Regions from separate parts of the Dehalobacter sp. DCA genome, predicted to be linked through region 4. Evidence: riboswitches for the same ligand, from Rfam matches in the RefSeq annotation. Region 4 holds a riboswitch; each other region holds the start of a gene.
The links. A riboswitch is a leader RNA that binds a small molecule or an ion and turns the genes downstream of it on or off. The one in region 4 is predicted to bind cyclic di-GMP.
Positions count from the first base shown of each region.

Region 1: another riboswitch for cyclic di-GMP. It lies ahead of DHBDCA_RS06445 (hypothetical protein); the one in region 4 lies ahead of DHBDCA_RS05175 (glycoside hydrolase family 26 protein).
Region 2: another riboswitch for cyclic di-GMP. It lies ahead of nhaB (sodium/proton antiporter NhaB); the one in region 4 lies ahead of DHBDCA_RS05175 (glycoside hydrolase family 26 protein).
Region 3: another riboswitch for cyclic di-GMP. It lies ahead of DHBDCA_RS00080 (RNA polymerase sigma factor); the one in region 4 lies ahead of DHBDCA_RS05175 (glycoside hydrolase family 26 protein).

Region 1 covers NC_018866.1:1,351,540-1,358,171, forward strand. The annotation lists gene DHBDCA_RS15565 (recombinase family protein) at 1-127, opposite strand, end outside; gene DHBDCA_RS06435 (sigma-70 family RNA polymerase sigma factor) at 688-1,104, opposite strand; gene DHBDCA_RS06445 (hypothetical protein) at 1,406-1,621, opposite strand; cyclic di-GMP riboswitch class I at 1,694-1,781, opposite strand; gene DHBDCA_RS06450 (helix-turn-helix transcriptional regulator) at 2,014-2,430, shown strand; gene DHBDCA_RS06455 (ImmA/IrrE family metallo-endopeptidase) at 2,474-2,995, shown strand; gene DHBDCA_RS06460 (ABC1 kinase family protein) at 3,276-4,955, opposite strand; gene istB (IS21-like element helper ATPase IstB) at 5,213-5,977, opposite strand; gene istA (IS21 family transposase) at 5,983-6,632, opposite strand, start outside.
Region 2 covers NC_018866.1:19,651-25,644, forward strand. The annotation lists gene DHBDCA_RS00095 (ArsB/NhaD family transporter) at 1-1,008, opposite strand, end outside; gene nhaB (sodium/proton antiporter NhaB) at 1,371-2,876, opposite strand; cyclic di-GMP riboswitch class I at 2,962-3,053, opposite strand; gene DHBDCA_RS00105 (hypothetical protein) at 3,204-3,611, opposite strand; gene ablB (putative beta-lysine N-acetyltransferase) at 3,794-4,642, opposite strand; gene ablA (lysine 2,3-aminomutase) at 4,623-5,900, opposite strand.
Region 3 covers NC_018866.1:14,458-18,927, reverse strand. The annotation lists gene DHBDCA_RS00090 (TrkH family potassium uptake protein) at 1-1,225, shown strand, start outside; gene DHBDCA_RS00085 (potassium channel family protein) at 1,237-1,893, shown strand; cyclic di-GMP riboswitch class I at 2,750-2,837, shown strand; gene DHBDCA_RS00080 (RNA polymerase sigma factor) at 3,256-3,678, shown strand; gene DHBDCA_RS00075 (helix-turn-helix domain-containing protein) at 4,267-4,470, shown strand, end outside.
Region 4 covers NC_018866.1:1,103,383-1,110,014, forward strand. The annotation lists gene galU (UTP--glucose-1-phosphate uridylyltransferase GalU) at 1-182, opposite strand, end outside; gene DHBDCA_RS05165 (tyrosine-protein kinase family protein) at 227-808, opposite strand; gene DHBDCA_RS15870 (hypothetical protein) at 831-956, opposite strand; gene DHBDCA_RS05170 (YveK family protein) at 974-1,615, opposite strand; gene DHBDCA_RS05175 (glycoside hydrolase family 26 protein) at 1,826-2,788, opposite strand; cyclic di-GMP riboswitch class I at 2,802-2,877, opposite strand; cyclic di-GMP riboswitch class I at 2,976-3,051, opposite strand; gene DHBDCA_RS05180 (glycoside hydrolase family 26 protein) at 3,134-4,135, opposite strand; gene DHBDCA_RS05185 (ATP-grasp domain-containing protein) at 4,240-5,445, opposite strand; gene DHBDCA_RS05190 (glycoside hydrolase family 26 protein) at 5,506-6,534, opposite strand; gene rfbB (dTDP-glucose 4,6-dehydratase) at 6,531-6,632, opposite strand, start outside.

The DNA of each region.
Region 1 (6,632 bases), 250 kb from region 4:
TAATAAAGCTTGCAATGCCGGACGGGGATTTCTCAAAATAGAATTCCTGACACTCTCCGTCAAGCCCGTACACATATCCGATAATTAGCTCCTTCTTTAGCAATTCAGCTAACACTTTCTTTTCCATTACGTTTTCCTCCCTGATATTTTGAATTTAATCTCAGAAGGATACGGCAGGACGAAAAAAAGACCGCCCTGCCGCATAGTTTCCGAGATCAAAAATAATCTGCTTGTTCTTCATTGCGAATTGCCGCTTCTATTCGACACTACTTCCCGAAGCGAAAAAACCTTACGGCTCTTAGGGCGGCAGCATAAATGGTTTGCCGGTTAAGCAAACGCCATAGGAATTTAACCTCTCCCAGGATCTCTGCGAGCCGCCCCCATTGCTTGAGTCTGTGGCTGGGCGGAAGTAGCATTATCACTGTCCATTTCATTGCGAAACAGTCCACCACGGACTGTTTTATGACCGGGCGTTCCCGCTCGTCACCTTCGATGCCATCGGTTCGACGGATGAAATCCATCCGCAGGCAGTCTTGGCGCGCCCGTCAACGTCGCTGCCGCTTTTCACACGGCTGGACAGCTCATGTATCTATGCTGCCGGATATAATATTTTCAAAGAACAACAGGAGATAAACAATTCCCCTCACTTCTTTAGGGAAAAAAGTGAGGGGTTGGACCAAAAAACTTTTATTTTTCTAAAAGTTTTTTGAGCTGACTCAATATTCGTTTTTTGCGATTGTGTATGGTCATGCGAGGAATACCAGTTTCTGCAGACAATTGATGCTCACTTTTTTTGAGGTAATAAAGCGCTATAATCAGCTGACGTTCATTTTCATTTAACTGCAGCAGACATTGTTTAAGCCTTTTAACCATATCGCGCTGAACAATTACATCCTCCATGGAATCCTCTGCAGTAGAAATTATGTACTCCACGGAGATGCCTTTCTCATTGCATCCTTCAAGCGAGATATTGTTATCCTCCGCCAGCTTGTCCATGTATTTCTCTCTGTCCCGGCAGTGGTAATATGCTTTGTAGACCTCCTTGGCCACTGTGACACGCGTCCCTCTGACCAGCAGGGTATATTTTTTATCATGGCTATTCATAAGCTTGTCCTCCATTTCGTGAATCTGAAAATCCGGAAATGAAGAACAAGCGGAGGAGATCGGCAGCGAACCGCTGTTTTGTTATTGCATAAAATAAAAGCCACTGGTTTTGCTCCTTTCTGGGGAGCCAAACGAGCAGCTTCTTCTGAATGCAGAACCGGCCGGGCCTGACGCATAGCAATAGTGCTACTCGTCAGGCCCGGCCGGCACCTTTATAATCACTCCGCTTTACAAGGGGAGGATAGCGTCAAGCGCTGGAATCGAATATCATAAGTTCATTTATTTGATTGTGCAGTCTGCCTTATAGCTTGAGGTCTGAGAACTTCTTACTCTTATAGACCTCGTTATTGTCCAGCAAAATTGAAACCTGAGACTTGCATAGATGACACTTTACGTTTACAACATCACTTTCAGCCTCACTCGTTTCAGCTAACAGGGCCAGTGCCTCAGCATTTCCGCTGTAATCAGCAATTCGGCGTCCGCAATTCGGACATTTGAGCATTATCTTTTTCACCATCTCGTACCCTCCTGCATTATTTTCTCTATCAATACAAACGCCTGCTCTTAAAAAGGGCAGGCATTCGCAAAGATCGGCAGCCAGGCTGTCATAGCGCGGCAAACGCTTTAGACCCTCGGCTTTGCGTCCCTGCCTTTAGACAGGTTTGCCCTTAACTTTATTTACATTTAGCTGTCAGAGTAATTAAAGCCGTCATGCGCTTTGCAGACGGTAATTTTCCGGCAATCCGTTGGTTCAATCGTTTTCACAGAAGAAATAACTCTTGACACTATGTGCAACATGAATTATTATAAATGTGCATGTTATCTGCATATTTGAATTATATGCAATTTACTTTCACTTGTCAATATACAATATGAAACTTACCTGCTTATTATAGGAGGGCGGTCTACATGAAATTCGGAGAAAAAATAAAAAATGCCCGCGTCGCAAAAGACATGACGCAGGCGGAACTGGCGCAGGCGGTCGGAGTATCTCTGCGAACAATGGTCAGCTATGAAAACGGAGATTGCTATCCCAAGAAACGCGAGGTATACGGGAAGCTTGCTGCAGTTTTAGGTGTTGAGATGAATTATCTTCTAACCGAGAATGAGGAGTTTATAAATGCTGCCGGAGAAAAATACGGCTACCGTGGAAAGAAGCACGCTCAGCAGCTCATCACAGAGGTCAGCGGCCTTTTTGCCGGAGGCGACATGGATGACGAGGATTTGGATGCCGTTATGAGGGCAATCACCGACGCTTATTGGATAGCCAAGGAGAAAAACAAAAAGTACACGCCGAAAAAGTACCGCAATGCAGACAAGGAGTAGTCCGTTTTTTTGGACTGCTGCTGTGATAGAATTAGCATAGGGGGTGAATTCATTGAACAAGGCGCATATTTATAAATCAGCTGAAAAATATATCAAGCGCTTCGGAACGCGTGATCCTTTTGCCATAGCAGACGAGCTGGGCATTGAGGTTCTGTTCCGCAATGACTTCACTAAACTGAAAGGGCTTTACCGCGTGATTCAGCGCAACCGCTTCATCTTTTTGAATGGTAACTTGCCGGAACAGGTGCAGACTTTGGTATGCGCCCATGAGCTCGGCCATGACGCACATCATCGGAATCTTGCCGATGACAGTCCTTTCCGTGAATACGTTCTTTATTCCATGAATACGCGTCCAGAGTACGAAGCCAATTTATTTGCAGCTTCACTGCTTCTTCCCGATGATGAGGTTCATAAGTATGCCTGTGAAGGTTATGACGTTGTCCAGATTGCAGCCATGATGAACACAGATATTAACCTCATGCTGATAAAGATGGGAGACATGAATTCAAGAGGCTACTCGTTTAATACAGCTTATACACCACGCTCAGATTTCTTGATCAGATAACCGTTCTTTCTGAGGAAGGATACAGACATGGCTGACACTAAAGTCTATGTGCCTGCGTGGTCGCCTATGACAAGGACGGTTTATTATTGTTGAACGATGATAAAAAAATGATAACGCGAAAGCCCTTCTCAATGTATCACTGTAAGAGGGGCTTTTGAATGACTGATGCTTTTAAGCATATATCTTAACGATGGTAACCTAGGGTTTTCTACCAAGGACTATTTAACCTTACCCTGATTATCTTTTATACACTAAGTAAGTATGAATTTTATGCTGTTATCTAAAACCTTCCGGACCTTAGAATAGAAACTAGTAGCCAAACGAACATTAAAGATGCTAGCATAAATCCTAAATCTACCACCGAAAAATGCCAAATAAACAGTCGTTCCCCTAAAGCCGACGCGATAATTATACCCATCATTAAAATACTGAAAGACAACATTACTATGCTAAAAGATAATTGATTACTGATTCGATCTAATTTTTTTAAAATCAAACTGATTTCCGGAACCCTAACTTCAACCCTCATATTACCGTCTTTTAAATCATGTGATATTTCCTTAATAAGCTTCGGTAAGTCCAAAAGAATATCTACATATTCGTTGAGTTTTTCAAAAGCTGTTTTGGTAATTGAACTAATCCGGTAACGCTCTTTTAACAACTTATATCCGAAAGGCCGAGCAATATCCATTACGCTTAATTCAGGTGCAAGTTTCTCTACGCTGCCTTCAAGCGTGAGAAGCGATTTTCCCAAAAGAGTCAAATCCGATGGTATTCTAATTCGATGATTAAAAGCAACAGTAAATAGTTCGTTAACCGCCTGACCCAGGCTAACTTGACTTAAGGCAATGTCCAGATATTTGTCTTTTAAAGCATCGACATCACTGTGCAAGCGAGAGATGTTTATATCACTGGGGGCAATCCCCATATTTAAGATTACTCGAATTATCTCATCTGTATTTTTTCGGACCATGCCAATAACTAACGATGCAAAATGATATTTCATTTGAGGTGTCAGCCGTCCAACCATTCCAAAATCTAAAAAAGTAATGACCTGATCTGTTAAAACAAGAATATTACCTGGATGAGGATCACCATGAAAAAAGCCATCAATTAGAATTTGTTGAAGAATTGCTTCGACAATCTGTTTTGCAATTTCGGAAGTGTCATATTCTAATTCGATTAATCGTTCGGTTCGGCTTAACTTCGTACCTTGAATATATTCCATGGTCAGTACTTTTTTCGCAGAGTAATCCTCATAGATTTTCGGAATCCTAATCTTGGCATTATTTGAAAATTGGCGAGTCATTTTTTCAGCATTCTTTGCTTCTATTGTATAATCCAGCTCAGCACGAAGTGATTTGGCAAATTCATCTATAATTTCCGCAATCTGATACCTTTCTGCCCAATCTAATCGTTGCTCAGCAAGGCCCGCTATATCCATAAGAATTTCCAGATCAGTTTCAATTATTGTTGAAACATGTGGACGTTGAACTTTAACAGCTACCGTTTCCCCACTAATTAATACAGCACGATGGACCTGCCCAATCGAAGCTGCCGCTAATGGTATTTCCTCAAAATTAATAAAAATCTTTTCGATCTGAATTCCTAGTTCTTCTTGAATAATTTCGCGAACCTCGTTAAAAGGAAATGACGGTACATTATCTTGTAACTTTTCCAGTTCAGCAATTATTCCTGTAGGAACAACATCAGGACGCGTACTTGCAATTTGTCCCATTTTAATAAACGTTGGACCTAATTCTTCAATCACTTTCCGAATTCGCTGTCCAACCGACTTTAAGTCACCTGTTCCAGTTTCCAATTTCGGCATAAATCTACTTGAAAAAGGCACCAAATCAGATAAACCTGTTTCTACAAAAATAAACCCAAAACCGTTACGAGCTAAAACTCCAGCAACTTCTTTATAGCGACCCAGATGACGTATTCTCTTTCTAATCACACAAATCCCTTCCTAGAGATAAGGAGCCCGAATTGTACAGGCTCCTTATCCTTTATTCTCTATTTACTTTCTTCTCCGGTCTCAAATTTTTTTAATACGTTCTTCTAGTTGGGCAAGATCGTCCTTAGAAGCAATGTTCAATTCAACTAGCATTTCTGAATATTACGGTTGAAAGTTCCACCCTGTCCGGAAGGTTGGTTCCAACCATTCCGGACGGATGTTCCAATGGTTCCGTGACGGAACCTTAGTGATTCGTTCTAACCCACGTTCTTTATTCCATACACTTCCCGCATGGATTTGTCATGTTCCTTATCCACATACTGAATCTCTATGGTATAGGAATCATGAACAATCCGGTCAAGGATGGCGTCAGCCAAAGTGGCTTCTTCAATCTTGTTAAACCATCCTGCTGGTGCAAACTGAGAACAAAATATTGTGGATGCTTTTTTATGACGGGCATGGATGATCTCCAGTAAGTCCCTAGCTTCGTTTTCGGTTAGCTTGACAAGCAGCCATTCGTCGATGATGAGAAGCCGATATTTCGCATATTGATTGATGACTTTTTTGAACACACCCTCTCCTTTGGCAATGGCCAGTTCAGAAAGTAACTCGGGAAGCCGTATATACTTCGTGGTGTAATAGTGTTTGCAAGCTTCCATGCCGAGTGCACAGGCCAGATAGGATTTACCGGACCCGGTCGCTCCCAAAATGATAACATTGTGCTTTTCTGTGATATATTCACAGGAGGCCAGCCGTTCGATAAGTGATTTATTTAATTTCCTGCCCGAATGATAATTGATATCGGCGATGCAACCCTGAGGTTGATCGAAGGTAGCATTCTTGATCAGCCGATGCAGTCGGTTGTTTTTACGACTGGTATATTCCATATCCACAAGAAGTCCCATTCGGTCTTCAAAGGATATATTACTCATCGATGTATCCGCTAACTGGTTACGATAAGCATCAGCCATTGCGGACAAGCGCATTTCAATCAGTTTATTGATCGTCACTTCATTGGTCATAATCCTTACCTCCCATAATAGTCCGCGCCACGAGTATACCCGTAAGCATCGGGATTTGACCGATTTTGTTTTTGTTTTCCAGAGGGTTCATTGGGTGGAAGCTTATCCTGACCTGTGGTCAAGATATTCTTCACACTCTTATAGCTGGGATGAGGTGTATAGGATAAAGCTCTTTGGCAAGCGACTTCCAGTCGATCAACGGAATATTTGTCCGCCAGCTTGAGAAGTCCCATACACGATTTGTAACCCTGTTGTTCGATCTTATAGGAGGCAAGGATTGACTTAATGGTAATGGCAGTACTGGTGCCGATCTTTTCGGCCCATTCGATAAAACGTTGCCCATTCCACTGTAAATATTTCTGGTGCTCCTCTGGCATATGGGCCTCGATGGTACTATATTGACCAGGGCGCCCATAAAGACGTTTATGGGAAGTGAGACGGTTATTCTTAAAAAACACTTCAATGACACTTCGAGTGATGCGCACATCGACTTCCTGCTTGATATATTCGTGGGGGACTGAGTATTGCATCTTCTCCACAGAAATATGATAATTGAACTGCACAGTGAGCTTTTTCCATTGTGCAAGTTCATAAGGGGCAGACGGTAATGGTGCGAGAAATGGCTTCTCATCTTTGAGATAAACACTATAACGGC
Region 2 (5,994 bases), 1.1 Mb from region 4:
GATGTTATCTACAAACGCTGAAGCAATCGCAGACAACCACAGAACGGACATCGTTGTTAATGGCAACGAACCACCGGTAGCATCCAGTGCCTTTTTCGCAATCCATTCAATAATCCCTACATGCCCTAAAGCCCCGACCAGTACAAACAGTCCGGCAAAGAAAAAGATAGTTGGCCATTCGACTGACAAAAGGATATCTTCCGGCTCCTCACGGGTGATTAATAACAAAAGACTGGCGCCAGCCAACGCGATCGTCGCGGATTCCAGATGTAACATACCATGCAGCATAAAACCTATTATTGTAACAGCAAGCACAATTAAGCATTTGCGCAAAAGAAAGTGATCCTTGATCGCTTGACTTTCATCCAAGGACATAATTATTACTTTTTTATCATCATCCACACGTAATGATTTCCGATAAATATATTTCAGAGCAACCATCGTCGCAACGAAAATTATAACAATAACCCCACCCAGGTTAAGGATAAAATCGACAAAGGTAAGGCCTGTGGCACTGCCGATCATGATGTTCGGCGGATCACCAATTAGCGTAGCTGTTCCTCCAATATTTGAGGCAATAACTTGCGTAAGCAAAAATGGAATAGGATTTATATCCAGTTTTTCAGTTATCGAAAATGTAACAGGGACCATAAGCATTACCGTCGTCACATTATCCAGAAACGCAGATGCGATTGCTGTCAGAATTGCCAGGAACAGCATAATTAGCCACGGGTCTCCCTTTGCTAGCTTCGCCGCTTTTAAGGCCAGGAATTCGAACACACCTGTTCGACGGGTAATGCCGACGATGATCATCATCCCAATGAGTAATCCTATGGTGTTAAAATCAATTGCTTCAATCGCTTCCTCTTGGTTTAGAATGCCTATTAAAATGACAAGGGCACTCCCGACCAAAGCGACCACCGTTCTATGTATTTTCTCGCTTATTATAAAAGCATAGGTGGTCAAAAAAATTACCGCTGCAACGATAACTTGAGTATTATGTGACATCTTGTTCCTCCACTTTTAGATTAAAGATAGACCTATTTAATATTTTAATTTACTTTCTTTCATTTTGTCCAATTGTTCGTACACCCGCAAGGTATTTTTTATAAAAACAAAAGTGAAAAGTCTCAATAAACGACTTCCCACCCCAAAAGTCAACTTCTGATTACGTACCAGCATGGTCGCTTCAACACGTTTTAATTAATATTCCATGCGATTTACCAAGAGCTTACGACAACTCTGACTAACGAAGGAATATTGCATATTGTCATTTGTGTCAAGCGCCGAAAACATGCTATATGGAATTGGAAGAATACAATTATCTGCTCTGCTCTTGCTTACAACTAAAGAAGAACCTGAAGAAGGTATTACAACAGGTACATTGTTGCCAGCAGGCCCGTAAGAGTCATAACGACAGCGTAAGGCAGAGCCAGTTTTACCATTTCTAGGTAAGACAGACGAATCAGCGGAGCTAAAGCGGAAGTCAGGATGAACAGAAACGCCGCCTGACCGTTTGGTGTGGCAACTGAAGGGATATTTGTACCCATATTAATGGCAACTGCCAGCTTGTTGTACTGCTCCAGCGCAATACCTCCGGCTTCAAATGCTTGCTGTGTTTCAGTCATATATACCGTAGCAACAAAAACGTTATCACTGATTGCTGAAAGGACACCGTTGGCCGCAAAAAAAGCGACAAGCTGATTTTGCCCTTCCATGTTCAGTACCCATTGAATAATCGGCGTAAACAAATGCTGGTCATGAATAACCGCAACGACGGCGAAAAATACGACCAGCAACGCAGTAAACGGCAGCGCTTCTTCAAACGCATGACCGATATGCTTTTCTTCCGTAACCCCATTGAAAGCGGTAAGCAGGATAATAATCATCAGACCAATAAGACCAACTTCCGCCAGGTGCAGCGCCAGGGAGAAGATCAGCAGAACGCCACACAAAGCCATAACAATCAGGCGTACACGTCCACGCATATTCCTGGCAGCATCTTTGACTTTTACATCCTCTTCCATAACCTTTCGCACAGACTCAGGAAGCTGGTAGCCGTACCCCCAGAACTTGGTAACTTCAAGGATAATGGTGGTCAGAAGACCAACGATCAATACCGGGATAGACACCGGGGCGCATTGTATAAAGAAATCTACGAAGTCCCATTCCATAATGGAGCCAATCAACAGGTTCTGCGGTTCACCAACCAGTGTTATTGCACCGCCCAGCGCAGTGCCCACAGCGCCATGCATCATAAGATTACGCAGAAAACCACGAAACTCGTCCAGATCCTCATGAAGTTTCTCATCAACACTATGATCGTGATTAATGTCATACTTTTCGTATACTTTTTCGCTGGAAGCAAACTTGTGGAAGATGTTATAGAAACCATACGCCACGGCGATAATCACCGCCGTTACGGTCAACGCATCCAGAAATGCGGAAAGAACCGCACCCAGTACAGCGAACAGGAATGAAATCGCGACTTTAGAGTGTACTTTCGTAAGGAGCTTGGAAAACAGGTACACAAGACCTTCTTTCATAAAATAGATACCGGCGACCATGAACATCAGAAGAAGAATAACCGGCAGGTTCGTTTCAACTTCGGCATAGACTGTTTGCGTGTTCGTAAGTCCGAGCACAACGGCTTCGATCGCCAGAAGTCCACCGGCAGGAAGCGGATAACATTTCAGCGCCATCGCCAGGGTAAAAATGAATTCGACAATCAACACCCAACCTGTAACATACATACCGGCGGTATACATTAAAATAGGGTTCAACACCAAAAAAGCAAGAATCGTTCTTTTGTACCAGTCCGGAGCGTGACCCAGAAAATTTGCTCTGAATGCTTGTCCGATGCCTATTTGTTTCATATGTATCATCCTCCCAAGTGAAAATAAAAGACATAAAAAAGAGAGTAATCCAAAATGGAACTACTCCCCCCCAAGAAGTTCAATTACTTGCAGCCTGGCAATCATAGCCACTTACAAGCAGCCTTAGACCCATAGCTTTAGCGTCCTTCACTTTCACGAAGTTTACACCAACTCGTACAACTTTATATTGTCATTTTTGCTTAAGCTTTTATATTATAACAAATAATTCTTCTTTTGAATACCCTGAATATATCCATTTTATGCTGAAGTGTCCAGGTATTTATCTTAAGTATTTTGCTTTTTAATATGATCCTTTAGCAAATCAGGCTAGCTCTCATCCTTTGGAACATGGAAAAGAAAAGCGACATGGTTAGCTCCACCATTACGTAATTGAACAAAATCTTCTTCCCCTTGACAATCCACACTCGTCAACGTCTTTATCCCAATCTCATCGTCTGAAAGCGTAAATATTCCTACTATATACAAATCGCCATATTTAACTGCGATTACATCACCAGTATCAAGTTCGAGCCGGTTCTTCGGGTCGGGATATAATAAATGAGCCTCAACATTGTTTTTAGCGATAACTCCCATATAGTATTTTTTACCACACCTAAATTCCCCAAAAGAAATCTTATTCTCTGGATTTTGTATTGCTGCCCGGGCATATTCATTTGCTAAACTTGCACGTCCGAATTTAACCGCGTCAAGTATCTGTCTTTTCCATTCTTCCATTAGAAAACCTCCTACTTACTTTTAATACCGAAATATCTCATTAGTAATTATACCAAAAATAAAGTAATGCTCAAACCTTCGTGGTCAAGCTAATTCCTCATTATAGATCATAAAACTTATGAATAAAGGACATTTGCCAGTTATTGATGGTTTCAATGACAGGTTAATGTCCAATAATTTACTTAATTTAATGATTTTATCCAAATATTCATATCTTCAAAACCACCGCAAATATTGCAGTTGTTGATAAGCCTTCCTCTATACATATACCCCAGCTTGCTTAAAGACCGATTGATTCCAAGATTGTTCGCTCTTGAAAGGCTATATACTGTAGCAAAGCCATTATGTTTCAAGTGCGTTTCCAGTTGGAATATCAGTTCACTTACTATGTTTCTGCCTTGATATTTCGGATAAGTGGCACAATCCGTTATTTCAGCGTTCATGTGCTGTTTGTCCAGATCTGCCGAAGCAATACTGATAATCTTCCTTTCTTCTTCCGCCACCATAAACAAAACATGATCCCGCATGACTTTTTGAAGATACTCTCTGCTAAAAATTGGTGTTGGATAGGTTTCAAATACCGCTTGAAAAAGCTGAATCATCTGGGGAATATCGTCCGGCACGGCCTGCCTCATTGTATAGTTTTTATTCTTAGTCAGCTCGAATCTATTGGTATTCTTAACGCAATAGTCAATAATTCTGTTTTCTTTCTCCTCATAGAGTGAATTTTCGCGTCTTTTGTCAAGAAAAAGCGACATACAAGTTGCATCCTCTCCCTGAAAAAAACCGTCGATAACCCCCTCTGCTACAAACCCGCATTCCTCAAAGATATTTATCTGATGTTTATGACAATTCACGATAATTTTACCCAGGTTTTCTTTTTTGGCATAATCAACAATCTCTTTGATTATCAACTCAGACAGAAGAGAATGACTCAATATTTTAAGCCTTTTATTGTGATAATCTACGTATATGTCTATATCTGAAATATTAATATATTGATTCTTGAAGTTATCTTGATCTGTATTCATGAAACCCCTCCCTCTTGTTGAGTCTTACGTTTGTGCTTGGGATCAAACATACTTGTTCACCTCTGTATAACTTTTCTAATCCACGGTATTCTTTATTCTTGAATTTACCGCACGTGCCGCATTTTTGGCACTGGTGCGTTTTATCCTCAGGCTCGGTATACGTACAAATTACACCTTCAAAATTTCTAAGAATGACCTTTTCCGGAGAATATGAAATCAAATATTGCGGATTAACCGGGATCTTACCACCGCCCCCCGGCGCATCCACAACAAACTGTGGAATAGCTAGACCCGAGGTATGTCCCCGCAGCATTTCTATGATTTCTATCCCCACGGAAACCGAAGTTCTGAAATGCTCTATTCCTTCTGAAAGGTCACACTGATAAAGGTAATATGGTCTGATTCTGGATCTAACAAGGTTTTGCACCAAATCGCGCATAATATAGGGGCAATCATTAATACCTTTTAAAAGCACTGACTGGTTGCCAAGAGGTATTCCGGCATCAGCCAATTTTCCGCATGCTTCCCTGGCCTCAGCTGTCAGTTCTTTGGGGTGGTTAAAGTGCGTATTCAGCCAAATAGGATGGTATTTTTTCAGCATTGTGCAGAGCTTATCAGTGATTCTCTGAGGCATGACAACCGGTGTTCTAGTGCCTATGCGAATTATTTCCACGTGTTTAATTTCCCGAATTAATTTTATAATTGCTTCCAGCTTGTCATCAGAGAGACACAATGGATCCCCGCCCGACAAAAGCACATCCCTGACTTCTTTATGCGCTTTAATATAGTTGATTGCCCGTTTGATATTATCCAGGGAAAGCGCCTTATCCTCCTGACCGGCAAATCGTCTTCTGGTACAGTGACGACAATACATTGAACACTGATCAGTAATAAGCAACAGTACGCGATCGGGATATCTGTGAGTAAGGCCGGGAACCGGCGCGTCGGCTGTTTCATGCAGCGGATCACTACTGTCAAATTTGGAGATTTTGGTTTCATGAGTCGTTGGAATAGCTTGCCGCCTTGCCGGGCAATGTTCGTCATTTGGATCCATAAGTGTAGCATAGTAGGGCGTTATTGCCATACGTAATTTTTTAAGACTTACCGCCACTCCCTGACGCTCATCCTGGGTAAGGTTGACCACTTGTTCCAATTGATCAATCCTTGTTATTCTGTTGGAAATCTGCCACTGCCAATCCCGCCATTGTTCTTCCGTTACATTTTTATACAAGGTTATATCCCTAAAATTTCTTTGCATATTATTTAATTCCTCCTTCAGATTCTCATTGAAGATTGTCATCCTCAACATTTGTGGTATATAAAACAAAAAGCTGCAGAGAAGTATCTGCAGC
Region 3 (4,470 bases), 1.1 Mb from region 4:
TGTTAACGGAAAAGGATTACCTTTTATTGATGCTTTGTTTACAGCAACCTCAGCTGTCTGTGTTACAGGCCTGGTTGTTGTAGACACCGGATCTGTGTTTTCTGTTTTCGGGCAAATCGTCATCCTTTTATTAATTCAGATCGGTGGTCTTGGTTTTATGACCTTCGCCACCTTCTTTGCCATCCTTCTGGGGAAAAAAATAAATCTTCAAGAAAGAATGATTCTGCAGGAAGCTTATAATCAGTCATCTTTGGAAGGGATTGTAAGGCTGGCAAAATATATTTTCCTGGCGGCGTTTCTTATCGAAGCTATAGGTATCATTATCCTTACGATAAGGTGGTCGTTCGATTTTAACGTTGGCAAAGCTTTTTATTACGCTTTATTTCATACTGTGTCAGCTTTTAACAACGCAGGGTTTGACCTGTTTGGAAATAGTTTGATGAGGTTTCAACGTGATATTGTTATAAATCTTACCGTAATGGTCTTGATTGTCTTAGGTGGTATTGGGTTTTCGGTAATTTCAGATGTCTATTTCCAACGTGGAAGGAAGATGAGCCTGCATTCCTGGATTGTAATCCGGACGACGGGGTTATTGATTGCAATCGGGGCTATACTCTTTTTCCTCCTGGAGTTTAATAATCCTGACACGCTTGGCAATCTTGGGTACCAAGGAAAAATTCTTTCTTCTTTGTTTCAATCGGTTACTCCCCGTACTGCCGGATTCAATACTATAGATATTTCCGCGCTTCAAGATACAACGATACTACTTATGATAGTATTTATGTTTATAGGAGCTTCGCCTGGGTCGACCGGGGGAGGGATAAAAACAACAACTTTTGTAGCGATCATGTTATCGATTTTCAGCATATTCAGAAATAAAAGTCAAGTAACCATTCATGGAAGATCTATTCCCAAAGAAGTTATCCAGAAGGCAGTGGCGATTATGACCTTGGCTATTATATGGATTATTTTAGTTACTGGGTTGTTGTCGATTACGGAAGAGGCGGACTTGATAACTTTATTGTTTGAAACTGTATCTGCTTTCGGGACGGTCGGTCTATCCTTGGGAATAACTTCCGATCTTACCCTTTTTGGGAAAATCTTAATTATTCTTACAATGTTTGTTGGAAGAGTTGGTTTATTGACAATCGCTTTTTCCATCGGTAAAGGTAACAATCCAGGTAATCAAGCAAAATATCCCGAATCAAAAATAATGATTGGATAGGAGCAAGAGAAATGAAAAAGGATAAACAGTTTGTGGTGATTGGGATCGGACGTTTTGGGAAAAGTGTGGCTACTTCCTTGTATAAGCTTGGTTATGAAGTATTAGTCATCGATAATTCGGAAAAAGAAATACAGGATATCGCTAATCAAGTAACCCAGGCGGTTCAATTGGATGCCAGAGACGAAGAGGCTTTAAAAAGGTTAGGTATTCGCAATTTTGATGTCGCCATTGTCGGGATTGGTGATGATATTCAATCAAATATTTTAGTATCTGTATTGCTCAAAGAACTTGGGGTACAGAGAGTTGTCGCCAAAGCGAAAGACGCTCTTCATGGCAGGGTTTTAGAAAAAATAGGAGTGGACAGGGTTATCTATCCGGAACGCGATATGGGGATACGGGTGGCACATAATCTCACTTCCACCAATGATTTATTAGAATATATTGAGTTATCTCCCGATTATAGCATCATAGAAGTATATGCTCCCCGGGAATTTGTAGATAAGACCATAGGAAAATTGAATTTGCGGGCAACATATCAGGTAAGTGTGATAGCCATTAAAAGTGTAGAAGAAATAATCGCGGCACCTGGCGCGGAGGCGCTTATTAAACAAGGCGATATTTTAGTCGTTATCGGCTCAAACCAAGCAATTAGTAATTTGCCAAAATGATGAGTTAAATAAAGTTATGACAGCTGGATGCAAAATAACCTACCTAATCTAAGATAGTATTTTATAATTGTTTTGAGAAAAGATTTACGAGTTTCGCACTCCCCCCCTAAAGCGGCCCCCTTTTCAAAAGCAGTAATTCCGCGTATTAGTATCTCTTTAATGCCAAAACACACGTGGAGAGTATAATTCTGATGACGTATTGTGGTCCTAAGGACAAATAAGGCACTTAGACCACGAGATGCAGTGATTCTGGAGCGAAACACTAAACTACCACTAAACCACCCGTCAAATCAAATAGCGGGTGGTTTAGTGTTTCGCACACTTTATATGCTCATTTAGTTGAGTGTATTTATCTTAACGATAAAACCCTCCTTGTTTGAACCAAATCATACCTTTCTTCAGATGAATCAATTCTAAAGCTTCTAAGTGTACTTGATCGACGAAGCTTCATTTAAACGAAAAAGGAAGTTATAAAAAATGCATTTCACGGTTATAGGTTCACCCTTATTTTTCAAAGACACTGAACCAGTAAATAATGTTTCGAATTATGAAATATATGGGTATTTTCATCAATAAGCATTACTTTTGTTTTAAGAGAGTAAAAGGGAACTTCAATAGAACTGGAATACTGACCATCCAGGGAGTATCTGCCCTTTACCATGATCAACTCAAAATACAACTCAATTATACAATATCCGCTTATTTCGACAACACAATTTGACATAGATTTATGCAAAAAGAGTTTATCATATAATTTAACATAACATGACAAATACGAACTCAATATGCGTATTTATTATTCTATGTCAATTAAGACAGTATTTTATTCCTTTAACTTAACGCATCAACTAAATAAAAAAGATAAGGGCAAAGTTGTCTAAAGACAGCGACGCAAAGCCATAGGGTCTAACGTGCCAATGCACTATGACAGCCTGGTTGCCGAACAGTTTTACGGTATATCCTGCCCTTTCGAGGCAGTTTTTTTATTTGCGTATAGTCGCATTACCCCCTGAGATTAGGGTTGTTTTTTCATGGCTTTGCTCTTTGCCCCAAGCAAAGGGAGTGCTGCTAATTGCGAAGCATGTTAAAAATTACCCTCCTGAGGTGTAAATAAAGAAGAATTTCATAATGTTCTTTATAAATCTTACTTGACAAACGTCACGGTGGATAAGCCCGCGATTTGCCTTAAGCAAACTGCGTGCTTTTTTATTTGGCAAAAACATGTTGCTTATCAGCTTAAGGCTTACAATCGCCATTATTATATATTTTCTTTTTTCTCAAGAAAATTATTTAAATCCGTTAGGTGCCGTTCCCCGCCTTCTGTTTTGGTTTTTACGAAAAAATCAAAACGGAGGTCTGAAAATGAAAAGGATTAATTTGCGAGATTATTACCCATTTTATCAATTTGACTTTTTTGTTGAAGTTGCGGATGAAATCGCTTCTTCTCTGAAGTGCTTCAAGCTGAGCGAGAATGCTTACAAATTACGCACATACAGACACAAAGCCTATTACTCTCTCGACCGTGGTGACGGTATTGAGCAGGAAATTGTTTTCATTTCCTTGTCTCCTCAAGAGATTTATGAGAGGAAAGTCACCAATCATGAGTTATATACTGCCATCAACAGTTTGCCGGAAAAGCAAGCAAAACGTGTTTATGCTCATTTCTTTTTGGGTATAAGCAAAACCGCCATTGCTAAAGCAGATGGCATTAGTGAAAGCGCAGTTAGGGAATCCATCGAACGCGGACTAAAAAATATCGAAAAGTTTTTAAAAAACTTTCTGTAACGCCCTGCGATTTTGCCTAAAAAATGAAGTGGTTATTAGAGGGACAAATTCTTCCCCCCTTACTGATCTTTGACAAGTAAATAATTGTTTTTATTCGGTACTTTCCCTGTATGCCCTGAAAAGGAAAGCCAAATAGCAGATACGCCATAACCACCAATCCTTCAACAATCAGATTTAGTGAAGCATAAATGATGTTGCGATTGAATTAGGTCAGGTACGAGCGATTAATATCCATGCTATAAATAAATGCTGGCAGCATTTAAGGCGATGACACATACAGAGGGATAATGATACTTCCGTCCAGCTACAGCCCTGCTATAGCAGGATCACGCAATGGGGGCGGCTTGCAGAGAACCTGGGAGAGGTGAAATTCCTATGAGGACGGTCAACCGCTGTCCGCCGAATAAAACCATAGTCTTATAAACCAAAACAGAAGTGCAGTATAGGGGTGCGCCTGTTTATGATATGCGCTACGTGTCTGAACGAAGGCGCATTCTCCCGCTGCGCTAATCAAAATAATGACGATTGTTTCATATAAAAATTTTTTTATGAAGTTTAGACCTGATAAAAGCAAGAGGAGGCTTAATTATGGCTAATGAAAAATTAACGCAAGAAAAAGCCTACCGAATCATGCTAAAAGGATACCCCGATGTGCTTGATATAAAGCAAATGTGTAAAATTCTTGGCATCAGCCTTAAAACGGGTTACGGTTTGATACAGGAAAATAGAATTGAATGCCTAAAGGTTGGGCGGGCCTATAAAATCCCCAAGCCTTTTTTGTTGAGTTATTTG
Region 4 (6,632 bases):
CACTTGCCTCTTCCTGTAATAATAAGAATGTCTTCTATTCCTGAGTCAATGGCTTCTTCAACAATATACTGAATCGTCGGCTTGTCAACAATCGGCAGCATTTCTTTTGGCAGTGCTTTGGTCGCTGGCAGAAATCTTGTACCGAGTCCCGCTGCAGGAATGACGGCCTTTTTTATTTTCATTTTCATCCCTCCTGATCCCAATTAAAAGTCAATTTTTGTAAAGGTTATTTTACTCGGTTGCTAAGTTTGATATGTCCAGCTTTTTTATTCTTAAAAAACCGTTCCGACTTGAAAAAATAATCATAAGAACCATAATGCAATTTATAGTCACGCTTTTTAACTTTGTTCAGTACAACACCTAAAATACAGGAATTAAAGTTCTGAAGCTGTTCTTTTGCCCGTTTCAAATCAGGTAATTTTGTAGAACCCATTTTTACAATTAGTAAAGATGCATCCACTTTGGAAGCTACCATCGCACCGTCAACAACGCTTGCTAACGCAGGAGTATCGAAGAGCACAAAATCATACGCTTCATGCAGTTTCTGCATGATCTCTTCAAAGCGGGCAGAACTTAAAAGCCCAATTGGATTTAGAATATCACTGCCGCAAGATACAAAATAGAAGTTCGTAATATTTGTTTCACGAATTATATCTTTCAGATCAATCCTTCCGGTCAAATAATCGGAAAGGCCCGGCTGTGTATCTTCACTCAGTCTCTTTGCAGCGACTGGCTTTCGCATGTCCGCATCTATCAGTAATACTCTCCAACCTGAGTTTGCCATTGCTACCGAGAGTCCAATAGCCAAAGAAGTTTTTCCTTCACCCGGGTTATGGCTTGTCACAACAATTTTTTAATTTTTTATCAGTTTTTTGAATATATATATTCGCTGCCAGCATTTCAAATGCATCGCGAACAGCCTGATTTTTGTTATTATAAACGTTAAACGTTTTCATTGAGTATTTATCCCTCCTTAGCGGATATCGTGTTCTGGAATCAAACCGATTACATAAAGGTTAAGTTCCTCTTCGATATCCTTTGCTGAACGAATCGATGTATCAAAATACTCAATTAAATAAATTATACTAATCGAAAGAATTAATCCTAAGAAGATTCCAAGAAGTGTCTTTACAGGCATATGATTCGATAACGGATCCTTAGGAACCTGCGCTTTATCTAAAATGGCAACCGCATTAATATTTGCGATCTTATTAATTTGATCCATAAATACTTGCGAAGTGACATTAGCTACAGTAGCAGCGATATATGGGCTGGAATTTTGAGCTTTAATGGTAAATACATTAGAATCTTTTTCAATCTCAATCGTTATCATAGACATAAGTTGTATCTCGTCTATATCGTATCTTTTAATATCATTAGTTATTACCGATGTAATCGTCCTGCTGGATAAGATTTTTGAATATTGCTCTACGAAGGATTCATTCATCATACCTTGATCAATTTGAATATATAGTTTTGTATCAGCTTCATAGATCGGTTTTGTTAATTGACTGGTCAGATAACCGGCTCCCCCGCCTACGGCTACCAGTAGTACAATTAACCACCATTTTCTTATCATAGAAAAAAATACACTTTGGAAATCCACTCTATCCATCCTCTCTCACTATCTTATGGTTTGATGATTATATTGTATGGAAAGATGTAACGTAAAAAAGGTGTAATAGGATAAAATTCCATAAATAATTGGATTTCCCTTTATTTCTTTTGCTTAGCAAAAAAAATAATTTATTTCTAAATTTTATGGTATAAAGGCCAGAAGATTAGAGGGATAATCCTTGTTATCTTCTGGCCGTCTTCAGTCTTCTTATCCTCGAAAAGCTGCAAGTGAAAATTCCGAAGTATCGATCGCACAATCCATATCATAATTGTCATTAAACCAAATATTTGCCTTAAGTCTAGGATACACTCCTGCCTTAATCTGAGCCTTCATATCCGTAATCCATGCAGCTTTACTACCACCTTGCTCAGACGAACCAATTTCTGCAATGATTATCGGCTTCGTAGAACCGCTTGCTAATGCCTTATAAGGCGCATCAAACACTTGTCTGAAAGTTTGCCAACTGCTCCACTGCTGAGATGTTCCCCAGTTATATCCATCCACAGAAACATAGTCCACATAATTGTTACCAGGATATGCTCCCATATAAGTGGCGCTTCCTTTATTTTGATAATTTACGTTATACACGAACTTAACATTTGTTGCACCGTTTGCACGGAATATTTTTACGATCCTTTGGTATGCGCTCTTGTACGAAGCATTGGTATTTACGTTGCTATTTCCAACACACCAACCATACCAATCTCCGTTAACCTCGTGCAGCGGACGAAGCCAAACTTCCGTACCATTTTGCCAAGATTTAAACTGCTGGGCAATTGTGGCGAAGTATTCATCCAACTTGCCATTGTTTATCTCAACAGTATTGTAATCTGTCATATCATCTTTCTTCAATTGCAGGGTGATCAAGTTAATTGCGCCTTCACTTTTAGCGGCATCCATAAAATCTTCCCATTGGCTCACATCCTGTGTTGAATAAACAAAAGTGTGAATTACTTCACTGCGATGGTTAGCCAGTGCGTTAAAATCCTGAATAGCTGTATTTCCCGACGAAGCCCATTCTCCCAGCCAGGCTCCAGTCATTACCGTTGTCGATGCCGTTGCTGTTCCCGGTGTTCTAGCCTTCCTTGCTGCTGCGGCATCAGCAGTAGGTGTATAAAGTGCTAAAAACATAAAGGTAAATAATAGAAATACAGATATAAACTTTTTCATTAAAAAAACTCCTTTCGGTAGCTGGCTGCCATTTTACAGGCCCTTTAGCTTTGCGTCTCTGCCTTTCGACAGGTTTGCCTTTATCGTTTGAGAGTGCTTTATTGTCTCAGGTAATCGTCGGCCGTATTTTACCTAAAGACTTAAATGATTACCTCCAATTTCATTTTTCAAACAACAAAAAACTACTTTTGGTAACTGGCTGCCATTTTACAGGCCCTTTAGTTTTGCGTCCTTGCTTTTCAGCAAGTTTGCCATTGTCAGTAATAGCTTTTTATTCGACAATCATCTGATTATATTTTGTCATATCATTTTATTATTGTCAATATATTTACTAAATAATTTTTATTATTCTTGATAAGCGGCTAATGAAGACTCTGAAGTATCAATTGTCCAATCCATCTCTTCAGAATTGCCATTGTCATTAAACCAAATTACAGCTTTCAGTTCTGGATAAGCTCCAGTCTCAATTTGTTTTTTCATATCGGTGATCCAGTCAGCTTTACTGCCGCCCTTTTCTGTTGAAGCTACTTCAGTAATAATTACCGGTTTGTTTGAGCCCTTTGTCAGTGCAGTGTAAGCAGCATCAAATGTTTGCCGAAATGTTTGCCATTTGCTCCAAGACTGTGATGTTCCCCAGTTATATCCGTCAATTGAAACATAATCAACAAAGTTATCACCGGGATAAGCCCCCATATAGGAGGCCCCTTCCCCATTATTTTGGTAATTGACATTGTACACAAATTTTACGTTAGTTGCTCCATTATCGCGGAATATGGTTACAATACGTTGATAGGCATTTCTGTATGTTTCATTGGTATTAATCTTGCTATTTCCGATATTCCAGCCAAACCAGTACCCATTTGCCTCATACAAAGGTTGAAACCAAATCTCAGAGCCGTCCTGCCAATTCTTTAGTTGCTTGGCAATCTCGGTAAAGTATGCATCCAGTTCTCCTTTATTAATATCGACGGTACTGTATTGCTTTCCATTATTTTTCACTAAAATAATGGTTAGTAAGTTAATAGCTTCTTGTTCTTTCGTATAATCCATAAAGTCGGCCCAGTCATCCATATTCTGATATGAATAGATAAATGAATGAATAACCCCACAATGATGATTGGAAAGAATATTGTAATTTTCAATATTTCTGTCCGTTGCAGAGGGCCATGTTCCCATCCATGCCCCGTACAACGTGTTTGATTCAGCAGATTGAGAGGAATTAGCCACAAGAGATGTCTCTCCAGCTCTATTTGTTTCCGCTAAGCTGATTTTGTTATTTAGGCAAGAGAGAAAAATAGTAAAAGTTACAAGAACAGTAATAAGTATCAGAGATATTGGCTTTCTCATTATAACTCCTTTCAATATCACCCAAGCAAAATAAAATCTACACTCCGATACATTATAGCATGCTTCAATATTAATTGGAATAATAATCTATTTCTTTATCTTTATTATTTTACCTTAACTTTGACTTTTACATACTGGTCCATTGAATTCATCTTCCTAAGCATTTCTTCCAGAGACTCATATTTTAATATCATCGTTCCCAATGTACCGTTGGATCCAGTAAATGCTGAAATTTGATCTCCTGATCTGTATTGCATATTAAATTCCACAATATTTTTACGTAGGTTCTCATCAACCCATATATCTTGTAATACACCACTCTGACTGCAATGCACCATATAGCTTGACCAATAGCCTTTGGTTTCAACCATTTTTAAGTCTGAACAATTTACGCCCATTGCAGTTTTTATTGTATAATCAGTAAGATCTACTCCGGTAGCATATTTAATTACCTGGGGAATTAAATTCCCCCCATTGCGAGGTCCAACTTCCATGAGATAGATATTTTCATTCCTATCAATTCTAATATCAAAGTTATAAGCACCATCTTTCATGTCCAGTAAAGTCAACAGGCGCTGTACTTCACAATGTATTTTATCATGAAGTCGTTGCGGCATATTATACGGCCAGCTTTCACCAATCGGAACATAAGGATTACTTGAATCGCTCTCAAAATGCTCGTTAGCGAAACAACGAAACACCAACTGTCCATTTACAGAAAACCCATCTCCTGCAACCTGATATCCATACTTTTCAGTGTATTCCTCCATGATAAACCGCTTTGCTCTTGAGAAGGATAATGCGTATATAGCTTTTTCTTCTAACTCGCTTACTTCAAAAACTCTCGATACTCCCTTGCTTCCTGAAGAATCAACAGGTTTTATCATTACCGGTAGTGTAAAACTGTGAATGTCTTCTATCGCCTTATTGATAGAAGTGTAACCCTTGGCTTTTGGGGTCTTGAATCCGTTCTCTGCTAAAAAATTTCTAAATAAATCTTTGTTTGATAACACTTCAACTGACTCATACGGATTTGTTGGAAATCCCATCTTTTCAGCGACATACGCAGCTGTAATAGCCGCTGGATCAGAAGCATAGCATACAATGCCGTCAATTTTTAATCTTTTGGCTAAATTTAAAACGGCTTCCTTGTCAGTTGTACTGACATTGTGGTACTCATCAGCAAATTTATGTCCGGGATTTTCGGGAATATAATCACAAGAAACCACATAATACCCCATATTCCTTGCTGCTTTTATCGAAGGCACCTGGAAATATGAACCACCCAGCATTAATATTTTCTTCACCATTTTTCTCCCATTTAATATCTATATTGTCCATCAACGGACTAGTAGCCTATATAAACTACTTTATCTTTGATAAGCGGCAAGCGAAGAATCTGAAGAATCAATTCTCCAATCAACCTTTTGATATTTGTCGTAATCATTAAACCAAATTACAGCAATCAACTCCGGATATGCTCCCGATTGAATCTGTTTTTTCATATCGCTGATCCAAGCAGCTTTATCTCCGCCCTTTTCTGCTGATGCAACCTCAGCAATAATCACGGGTTTATTTGAACCATTTACCAAGGCTTCATATGCTGCATCAAAAGTCTGACGAAAACTGTACCATTTACTCCATGTCTGAGATGTTCCCCAATTGTATCCATCTATTGACACAAAATCAACGTATCCATCTCCTGGATAAGCATCCATAAACGAAGCACCTTCTCCGTTATTTCCATAATTTACATTATAAACGAATTTTACATTATATGCGCCATTATCCCTAAATATTTTTACAATTCGTTGAAATGCCATTCGAAAGGATTCATTGGTATTGACGCCGCTATTCCCTATACCCCAGCCAAACCAATATCCATTGGCCTCGTACATAGGCTGAATCCAAATCTCTGAACCTCCTTGCCAGTTCTTCATTTGAATTGCAAGAGCGGTATAATAGGCATCCAACCTGCCATTATTAACGTCGACCGTGCTGTACTCACCATTATCACTGTTCCTCATCATGATCGTTAATAGATTAATTGCTCCTTGTTCATGAACATAATCCATGAAACTCTCCCAGTCATCCATGTCTTGTGTCGTAAACACATAGGTATGAATGATGTCTGAATGGTGATTTGACAATTGATTAAAAGACTCTATATTTTTTTCCGTCTTTGAAGGCCAGGTTCCCAGCCAGGCCCCAATCAACGTGGTTCGTTCAACTTCTATGGATTTTTCATGGTTTGTTTCCCCCTTCACACTGATAGTCTGAGGGCTACTATTTGGTGTTTTGGTCACGAAACCATATATTAGCAAACTAACCAAGACAATGAAAAAAATAATAAAGAAAAACTTTTTTTTAGCAATAACCCTCGTAATAATTGATTTCAACCCTTTCGTAAATTATTGAAATACTTTTTATAAGTATGGGAATACATCTTTTCGTAATACGTGATGTAACTTCCTGATACGATATCCATTATCCATTT